Regions from separate parts of the Thioalkalivibrio thiocyanodenitrificans ARhD 1 genome, predicted to be linked through region 2. Evidence: predicted binding sites of a transcription regulator. Region 2 holds the regulator's gene; each other region holds the start of a gene.
What was found. The regulator sigma-54, encoded in region 2, starts transcription at its own class of promoters, with help from an activator protein. The targets are predictions, from matches to a motif close to TGGCANGNTNCNTGCTT.

Region 1 (3,270 bases), 670 kb from region 2:
GGTCCGGCCTCGGGCTGGACCCGCTCCCGGCGCAACTGGAACGCCCTGCGCACCAGGGCAACGGCGTCGTCCACGTCGAAGGGCTTTGGCAGGTACTCGAAGGCGCCCCCCTGGTAGGCGGACACGGCGCTCTCCAGGTCCGAATGTGCGGTCATGATGATGACCGGCAGTTCGGGATGATCCCGGTGCAGGCGCTCCAGCAGCTCCAGTCCGCCCATGCCGGGCATGCGGATGTCGGTGATGACGGTGTCCGGGGTGTCGTGTTCGAGGGCCTTGATGGCGGCGCCGGCGGTTTCGAAGGAGGTGACCTCGATGTCTGCCTTCGCCAGGGCGCGTTCCAGGACCCAGCGTATGGAACGGTCGTCATCGATGACCCAGACGTGTTCGTGATTACTCATCCGTGGTCTCCAGCGGGATCAGCAGTGAAAAGACGGTTCTGCCCGGGCGCGAGGTGCATTCGATCAGGCCCCCGTGCTGGTTGATCAGGGACTGGGCGATGGAGAGGCCCAGCCCCGAGCCCCCGTCGCGCCGGGACACCATGGGGTAGAAGATCTGTTCCTGCATCTCCGCGGGGATGCCCGGGCCGTCGTCGATGACCTGGATCCGGGCCACCAGCTTGTGGCGCACCTGCCCCACGGTGTACTGGCGAAGCACCCGGGTGCGCAGCGTGATGGTCCCGGATTGGCCCACCGCCTGGAGGGCGTTGCGCACGATGTTGAGTATTGCCTGGATGATCAGGTCCCGGTCCGCCATGAGGTCGGGAATGCTGGGGTCGTAGTCGCTCTCCAGGCGCACGCCTCCGGGTGCTTCCGCGCTCACCAGGCCGCGCACATGCTCCAGTACCTCGTGGAGGTTGATGGGCCGTTTCCGGGGCAGGCTGCTGGGCCCGAGCATGCGATCCACCAATGCCTGCAGGCGATCGGCCTCGCCGATGATGATGCGCGTGTATTCATGCAGGGCCGGGTCGGGTAGCTCCCGCTCCAGCAGTTGCGCAGCACCGCGCAGGCCCCCCAGGGGGTTCTTGATCTCGTGGGCCAGTCCCCGCACCAGGGCCCGGGTGGCCGCGTGCTGGCTGAGCAGGCTCTCCTCCCGGGAGATGCGCAACTGCCGGTCCACCTGGATCAGTTCCACGAGCAGACGCCGGGGCTGGTGCGTCTCGATCACCGGGGTGACCGTCATGTCCACGGTGGCCTCGTGCCCGTGGACCGGGTGCAGATTATGTTCGCGCTCCGTGAACGGGTGCCCCGTGCGCAGCGAATGCGCCAGGCTGGCGTGCAGCCGGGAGTCGTTTCGTACCAGGGCGTCCACAGGCTGCCCGGTGACCCGTCCAAGGCTGATCTCGAAGAGCATCTCGGCGGCGGGATTCATGTAGCTCAGACGCAGCTGCTCATCCAGGACCAGCACGGCGGTGGTCAGGTTCTCCAGCAGATAGGGATACGGGATCAGTGGCTGTGACATGTGATTTCCACCATGCAAGAAGCAAACCAGTCTGGTGCGGGCGGTCTCCATGGGTGCACAGCACTGGGGCATGGCGCCGGGTTTCGGGCGTCCATGGCCCTGTTTCGCGGGGATTGCGCGCATCGCCCGGCGTCAGGATGGTGCCTGAGAAGGGCCTTGGGGGATTATTGCACCAAACTGGTGCAATTGCTGGAAGCACGGTCAGCCACGGAGGACAGGGGGTGTATGGACGGTGGGGACGGGTGATGCGCAGCGGCGCCCTATGGCTCGGTCGTGCGGAAACTCGCGCGGGCCCGTCAGTTGATGTGGTGGCGCAACAGGTGGAACTCCACGCTGTCGGATTCCTGGATCACCTGGTCGTTGCGGTCCAGCACCTGTACGTGGATCCGGTGCGTGCCACGGTCCACGTTCACCAGGTCGAACCGGGGCATGTCGCGTGTCTGCACGGCCTCCCCGTCCATGACCAGACGCAAGCGGTGGCCCCGCTCGGCGTTCAGTTCGGGGCTCATTTCCACGTGCACGGAGAAATTGCCGTCATTGGCCCGCACCGGCTCGTCGTCCCCGGGGCTCGCGATGCGAAGGTCCTCATAGGGGGCTTGCGGCTCGTCGTTGTCGGTGAGATGCCTGCGCAGGATCTCCCGCGCATCGCGCAATGCAGGGGTCGTCATGGGTTCCCGCACGTGGATGCGCTCGGCCTCCACCCCCTCGGGCGGGTTGTCGCCGAACACCGTGTTGCCGTCGGCGTCCGTCCACCGGTAGATGTCGGCGGAGACGATCGCGGCAGCCGCGAGGGTGAGGAAGAGCAGCAGGACGAGGATGAGGCGCATAAGGGGAAACCCGGTCCGTGGTTCACCCGATACAAGATACAAGAGGCAAGCGGCAAGAGAAAGCAGGGGTTCTCTTGCCGCTTGCCTCCTGTATCGGTCCTGAAGAACAAGGCCCCGCGGAAGCGGGGCCTTGCCGGTTCAGAGGCTGTAGTACAGGTCGTACTCCACCGGATGGGTGGTCATGCGCATCCGCGTGACGTCTTCCATCTTCAGGCTGATATAGGCATCGATCATGTCGTCGGTGAACACGCCACCTGCCTTGAGGAATGTCCGGTCCTTGTCCAGGGCGTCGAGCGCCTGGTCCAGGGCATGACAGACCTGCGGGATCTGCTTCTCCTCTTCCGGGGGCAGGTCGTACAGGTTCTTGTCCATGGCCTCGCCCGGGTGGATCTTGTTCTGGATGCCGTCCAGGCCCGCCATCATCATGGCGGCAAAGGCGAGGTAGGGGTTGGCGGTGGAGTCGGGGAAGCGCACCTCGATACGACGGCCCTTGGGGTTCATGACGAACGGGATGCGGATGGAGGCGGAGCGGTTGCGCGCGGAGTAGGCCAGCATCACCGGGGCCTCGAAACCGGGCACCAGACGCTTGTAGCTGTTGGTGGAGGCATTGGTGAAGGCGTTGAGCGCCCGGGCGTGCTTGATGACGCCCCCGATGTAGTAGAGCGCCATCTCGGAGAGACCGCCGTACTGGTCGCCGCTGAACAGGTTCACGCCGTCCCTGGACAGGGACATGTGCACGTGCATGCCGCTGCCGTTGTCACCCACCAGGGGCTTGGGCATGAAGGTGGCGGTCTTGCCGTAGTTGTGGGCCACGTTCTGCACCACGTACTTGAGGATCTGCACCTCATCGGCCTTGCGGGTCAGGGTGGCGGCGCCCACGCCGATCTCGCACTGGCCGGCGGTTGCCACCTCGTGGTGGTGCACCTCGGTGGTCAGCCCCATCTCCTCGAGGCCCAGGCACATGGCCGAGCGCAGATCCTGCAGG
Region 2 (3,270 bases):
GGATCTCACCCCTTTCCCCATGCATGCGCGTGCGCGAATGGGCATCGGCTACCTGCCCCAGGAAGCCTCCGTGTTCCGCAAGCTCTCCGCCGCCGACAACATCCTCGCGGTGCTCGAGACACGGCGTGACCTGGACGCCGAGCAGCGCGGCGAACACCTGGAAGCACTGCTGGAGGAACTCCAGATCGCCCACATCCGGGAGAGTCTCGGCGTCAGTCTCTCCGGCGGCGAACGGCGCCGGGTGGAGATCGCCCGGGCACTCGCCACGGAACCGGCATTCATCCTGCTGGACGAGCCCTTCGCCGGCGTGGACCCGCTGTCGGTCGTGGAGATTCAGCGCATCATCACCCATCTCAAGGACCGGGGCATTGGCGTTCTCATCACCGATCACAATGTACGTGAAATCCTGGGCATCTGTGACCGGGCCTACATCATGAACGAAGGAAGGATCTTCGCCGAGGGGCCGCCCGAGGCCCTGCTCGCCAACGAGCAGGTGCGGAAAACCTACCTGGGAGAACATTTCAGACTGTGAAACTCGGTTTATTTCCGGGTATGAGGATGCGAAGTACATGCCAATTTCTGCCTGCGCTACCCTATAATGGGCTCATGAACGCATGCATGCCGCTGACAACCAGCAAACGACCGCGCACCGGAGCCCGTCCGGAGCAACACACCCTGCCCACATGCGCCCGGGCAGATACTGCCTGACAAGCGATGCTCAAACCTTCCGTCCAGCTGCGTCTAGGCCAGAGCCTGACCATGACGCCCCAGCTGCAACAGGCTATTCGCCTGCTGCAGCTCTCCACGCTGGAACTCCAGGCCCAGATCCAGGAAACCCTGGAGACCAACCCCATGCTGGAAAGCGTGGAGGGCGAAGCCGAAAGCACCGAGCCCGACCACACCTCCGGTGCATCGGACAGCGCCCCCAATGGCGAGGCGGCGCCGGAGTTGGAAGGCCTCCCCGGCCCTGATGAGCGTGGTGCCGGCGAGGACATCCCCGAAGACCTGCCGGTGGACAGCAACTGGGAGGACATCTACGACGTCGCGCCCCTCGGCGCGTCCGGTAATCGGCCCGAGTACGAGGGTCGCGACCTGTTCGAGAACCAGAGCGGCGCGGGCGAGTCGCTTCGCGAGCACCTCATGTGGCAGCTCAACCTGATGCACATGAGCGAGGAGGACCGCGCCATCGCCATGGCACTGGTGGATGCGATCAGCGAAGACGGCTACCTGACCGAGCCCATGGAGTCCATCCAGGCGAGCCTGTCCGGCGACATGGAGATGGATCTGCCCGTGGAGGAGATCGAGGCGGTCCTGCACCTGGTGCAGCAACTGGATCCGGTGGGCAGCGGCGCGCGTGACCTGTCGGAGTGCCTGCTGATCCAGCTCCGGCAACTGCCCGCGGACACCCGCTGGCTCAACGAGGCGAAGCTGCTGGTTCGCGACCACCTGGAAAGTCTGGGTTCCCGGGATTACCGTCAGCTCACCCGGGCCCTGCACGTCGGCGAGCACGAACTGCAACAGATCATCAGCCTGATCCGGGGCCTCAACCCCCGGCCCGGCACACTGATCAGCAACGACACACCCCAGTACGTGATCCCCGACGTGTTCGTGCGCAGGCACGAAGGGCGATGGCAGGTGGAGCTCAATCCGGATATCGCCCCACGTCTGAGGGTCAACCCGCTGTACGCAAGTTTCGTGCGCCGCGCGGATTCCAGCCAGGACAACGTCTACATGCGCAACCATCTCCAGGAGGCGCGCTGGTTCATCAAGAGCCTCCAGAGCCGCAACGAGACGCTGCTGCGGGTAGCCAGCGCCATCGTCGAACAGCAGCGCGGCTTCCTCGAGCATGGCGAGGAGGCCATGAAGCCGCTGGTGCTTCGCGATATCGCCGAACAGCTGGACATGCACGAATCCACCATCTCCCGGGTCACCACGCAGAAGTACATGCACACCCCCCGGGGAATCTTCGAGTTCAAGTACTTCTTCTCCAGCCATGTGGGTACCGCGGACGGCGGTGAATGCTCCGCGACCGCGATCCGCGCCATGATCCGGAAGCTGATCTCCGAGGAGCCTTGCGGCAAACCCATGAGCGACAGCAAGATTGCCGCAATACTGGTGGAACGCGGCATTCACGTGGCCCGCCGGACAGTTGCCAAGTACCGGGAAGGCATGGCCATCCCGCCGTCCAACGAGCGCAAGCGCCTCGTTTGACCCAAATCCACCCTCTCTACATAGAAACTATCCAAGGAGCCCCCTATGCAGATCGACCTGACCGGACATCATGTAGACCTTACCCAGGCACTGCGCGATTATGTTCACGAGAAATTCGAGCGCCTGGAGCGTCACTTCGACAATGTCATCGATGTGCACGTGATCCTCACGGTGGAGAAGCTTCAGCACAAGGCCGAGGCCACCATGCTGGTAACCGGAAACAACCTGTTTGCCGACGCCACGCATCAGGACATGTACGCAGCCATCGACGCACTCGTGGACAAGCTGGATCGCCAGGTGGTCAAGCACAAGGAGAAACTGAAGGATCATCACCGCGCGGAAGGATCACACCGCAACCACGGGGAATAAGGTCCATCCATGAACATCAGTGATCTGTTGGCCCCCGACCGGGTCGTATGCAGCAACGAGGTCAGCAGCAAGAAGCGGGCGATCGAGATGCTGAGTGAACTGCTGGCATCCAGCAGTCCGGAACTCGCCGTCGGGGAGATTTTCGACAGCCTCCTGTCCCGTGAACGTCTCGGCAGCACCGGACTCGGCCGCGGCGTGGCGATCCCCCACGGCCGCGTCTCGGGCATCGACAACGCGGTCGCCGCCATGCTCAAACTTGACCGGGGCGTGGACTACGACGCCCCGGACAAGGAGCCGGTGGACATTCTGTTCGCCCTGCTGGTGCCCCGGGAGTCCACCGATGAGCATCTGCAGATCCTTGCCACGCTGGCACACATGTTCGCCGACTCGACGACCCTCGCCCACCTGCGCGACGCCGAGGACAGCGATGCCCTGCTCTCCCAGGTGAGTCGCTGGAAGGGCGGCGGGGAAAGCGAATAGCCATGAGCGAGTCGCTCACCGTTCGTTCCCTGGTGGACGCCATGGACGAACGACTGGGCCTGCAATGGGTTGCCGGTCTGAAGGGCAGCGAACGCAGGCTGGCACGGCACACCCAGATGGAGGGGCCGATCTCGCTGGTGGGCCATCTCAACCTGATCCATCCCAATCAGGTCCAGGTCCTGGGCAAGGACGAGGTGGCCTACCTGTCGG
Region 3 (3,270 bases), 620 kb from region 2:
GCACAAAGCCGCCGGTCAGCGTCTTGTCGCGCGTCTCGCCCGCCGTGGGGCCGGAGCGGCGCCGGTCCTCCGCTTCCCACCAGTCCACGCGCAGACCGCCGATGATGCGGTTGCGCGCGTTCAGGTCATGCTCCACCTCGCCGAACAGCCCCGTCTGGGAGAAGCGGGCATCCTCCATCCGGGGTTTGAGCTGGTAGGGATCCATGTCCTGGTTCTGGCTGCTGCGCGCGGAGTGGACGTCGCGGCGGTGATCCACGCCGATGGTCGCCAGGGTGGCCCCGCCGGGCAACAGCTCGGCGGTCATGCGCAGGCCCGTGGTTTCGCGATCGGGATTGCCCACGCGCTTGTTGGCCATCATGCCCATCGGAGGCAGGGAGCGCATCGAATAGTTGTCCATGACGTGGTCCACGTAGTTGTAGTAGACCTGTCCCTCCACCTTGTCGATCAGCGCCGAGAGATTGCGCCGTTCGGCCTTGAGGCCCCAGTTGGTGCGCTCGAACAGGGTGCCGTCCATCATGCGATCGGCGTAGGCTGCCTCCCCGTCGCTGCGGGCGGTGGACAGCTCGATCAGGGTGTCCGCGTCGGGGGTCCAGCCCACGGCCAGGTCCGCGCTCCAGCGGGTGTAGCGGGAGTGGACCCTGGTGCCGTCGCCGTCCCGGTAGTCGTTCATGTCGGAGCGGGTCGCGCCCCCGCGCACATAGTAGGACTCGTCGCCGGCGCTGAGGCCGAGGACCTGGTCGTTTCGCCCGAAGCTGCCCAGGAGGGCACTGCCGTAGCCCTCCCGGCCCGGCTCGTCGAAACGCGGCGGATCACGCTCGAACAGCACCGTGGCGGCGGAGTTGCCGGGGCCGTGCAGCACCGTCTGCGGGCCCTTGATGACGGTCACCCGGTCGTAGGATTCGGGGTAGACATAGGCGGTGGGTGGGTCCATGCGCCCGCCGCAGCCGCCGAAGATGTGCTCGCCGTCCAGCACGATGTTAAGGCGTGAGGCGGCCATGCCGCGAAACACCGGGTCGCCGTCGGTGCCCCCCTTGCGGATGACGTTGAAGCCGGGGATGGTCTTGAGATAGTCCGCACCGTCGTGGGCCGGCAGCGGCTGGCGCGGGGCCTTCGGATCGGTGATCACGGTGAGCGGGTCCGCCATCTGCGGCGCGGTGATGATGACCTGCTCCAGGGTGGTCCCCTGGGCCAGGGCCATGGCGGGCAGCAGGGCGGATAGCGGCGCGACACGCCGCACGAATCTGATAGTTGTCATTATTGGCGAACTCCCAGGAGGTTAATGAGCCGGATAACGTGATCGCCAAGCAAGCCCGGTGCCAGAGCCGGTAGCGTTCGTCGGTTCAATGGCTTGGCGTCAGAGGGGGGGCGCGGCGGCCGGTGTGGGTGCGGCATTGGACACACCCGCATTGTCATTTGGCACGATCGCTGCCCGAGTGGTCTCGACCGGTTCGATGCCCTATAATCCGCGCCTGCTGCCGAGGCAGAAGACCCATGCGATCTGCAGGAGCGGCGGGATCGTGCCGATGGGAGTCAACGCACTTACGCTAGAAGCGGGAGGAAACTGTGGCGTCCCAAGAAGACAAAGATTTCATGACCCGGTTCGTGGTGGTACTGAGCGTACTGGTCCTGCTTGCGGCCGTATTCTTCCTGGCTGCCCGGCTGGTGTCCGTGGCGCAGCGCACGGCCCTGCCGGACGACCTCGCCGCCGCCGCGCAGGCCCGCGTGGAGGAGCGTATCCGGCCTATCGGGCGGGTGGCCACAGCCGACGATGTCGAAGAAGACGCGCCGGAGAACGGTGAGCCCGCGCGCCGCTCGGCATCGGATATCTACCGCGCCGTGTGTGCCGCTTGCCACGATACGGGTGCCGCGGAAGCCCCCCTCAAGGGTGACGAGGGCATCTGGGCGGATCGCCTGGGTCAGGGGCTGGATACGGTGGTTCAGCACGCCATCGAGGGTATCGGCGCCATGCCGGCACGGGGCGGCGCCAGCCTCAGTGACGAGGAAGTGCGCGCCGCGGTGGTCTACCTGCTGGAAGAGAGCGGGCAGACCGTGGACAACGGGGCGCCCGAGGCCGTTGCGGAGGCCGACGCCGAAGCGGAGCCGGATGTCCCCGCAGAGCCGGAGGCCGAGGCTGTGGCTGGTGACCCCACCGCCGGTCAGGCCAAGTTTGCCACCTGCATCGCCTGCCACGGGGCACAGGGCCAGGGTATGGGGATCTTCCCCAAGCTGGCCGGTCATACCGCCGAGGAGATCGTGGACCTGCTCACGAGATACCGCGCCGGCGAGACCGTGGGTCCAAACACGCCGCTGATGGCCCCGCAGGCCGTGACCCTGTCCGACGAGGACATCGCCAACCTGGCCGCTTATATCGAAACCCTTTAAGGGTTTCGATCAGTCCACCTGAAAGGCAGTGGCAAGTGGCAAGTCTCAAGTGGCAAGGGCCCCCTCCCCAACCCTCCCCCGCAAGCGGGGGAGGGGGCTTTACTCCCTCTCCCTCAGGGAGAGGGCCGGGGTGAGGGTGGGTTCCCTTGCCACTTGAGACTTGCCACTTGCCACTGCCTTCAAGCCACTGCTTTACAACCGCCATCGATCCAGCACCCGGTAGCTGAGGGATTCGGCGAGGTGCGCCGGGGAGATGTGTTCACTTTCCGCCAGATCGGCGATGGTGCGCGCCACGCGCAGGATGCGGTGGGCGGAGCGGGCGGACAGCCTGAACCGGTCCATGGCCTGCTCGAGTGTCTGCCGGGTGGTGCCATCCAGCGCGCAGTGGCGATGGATGTCCTGTCCGTCCAGCCTGGCGTTGACACATCCCTGGCGTTCCATCTGCAGTTCGCGGCATTCCCGCACGCGCCCGCGCACGGTGGTGCTGTCCTCGGGGGGCGGACCGTGGTCCTCGAACAGCGCGCCCCTGGGCAGCCGCGGCACCTGCACGGAGAGGTCGATACGGTCGAGCAGGGGTGCTGAAAGCCGGGCCCGCTGGCGCCGGTGCTGCTCGGCGCTGCACCGGCAGTTTTCCGCCAGGTCGCAGTCATAGCCCTGGGGACACGGGTTCATGGCGGCCACCAACTGGAACCGCGCCGGAAACTCCGCCTGACGGGCGGCCCGGGAGATGGTGATGCGGCCGCTCTCCAGCGGCTCGCGCAGCACGTCCAGCACCCGGCGGTCGAACTCCGCCAGCTCATCCAGAAACAGCACTCCGTTGTGGGCCAGGGACACCTCGCCGGGCCGCGGGTAGGAACCGCCGCCCACCAGTGCCACACCGGAGGCGGT

Region 1: the regulator sigma-54 is predicted to act here: its motif matches at 1,471-1,487, upstream of glnL (nitrogen regulation protein NR(II)).
Region 3: the regulator sigma-54 is predicted to act here: its motif matches at 1,303-1,319, upstream of THITHI_RS0110325 (TonB-dependent copper receptor).

What each region holds. Positions count from the first base shown of each region.
Region 1 covers NZ_KB900536.1:2,237,906-2,241,175, reverse strand. Annotated here, with positions in the region: gene ntrC (nitrogen regulation protein NR(I)) at 1-398, opposite strand, end outside; gene glnL (nitrogen regulation protein NR(II)) at 391-1,458, opposite strand; gene THITHI_RS18890 (DUF4124 domain-containing protein) at 1,755-2,285, opposite strand; gene glnA (glutamate--ammonia ligase) at 2,424-3,270, opposite strand, start outside.
Region 2 covers NZ_KB900536.1:1,566,548-1,569,817, forward strand. Annotated here, with positions in the region: gene lptB (LPS export ABC transporter ATP-binding protein) at 1-532, shown strand, start outside; gene THITHI_RS0107330 (RNA polymerase factor sigma-54) at 715-2,211, shown strand; gene hpf (ribosome hibernation-promoting factor, HPF/YfiA family) at 2,257-2,580, shown strand; gene THITHI_RS0107340 (PTS sugar transporter subunit IIA) at 2,590-3,060, shown strand; gene hprK (HPr(Ser) kinase/phosphatase) at 3,063-3,270, shown strand, end outside.
Region 3 covers NZ_KB900536.1:2,190,268-2,193,537, reverse strand. Annotated here, with positions in the region: gene THITHI_RS0110325 (TonB-dependent copper receptor) at 1-1,255, opposite strand, end outside; gene THITHI_RS0110320 (c-type cytochrome) at 1,591-2,382, shown strand; gene THITHI_RS0110315 (YifB family Mg chelatase-like AAA ATPase) at 2,575-3,270, opposite strand, start outside.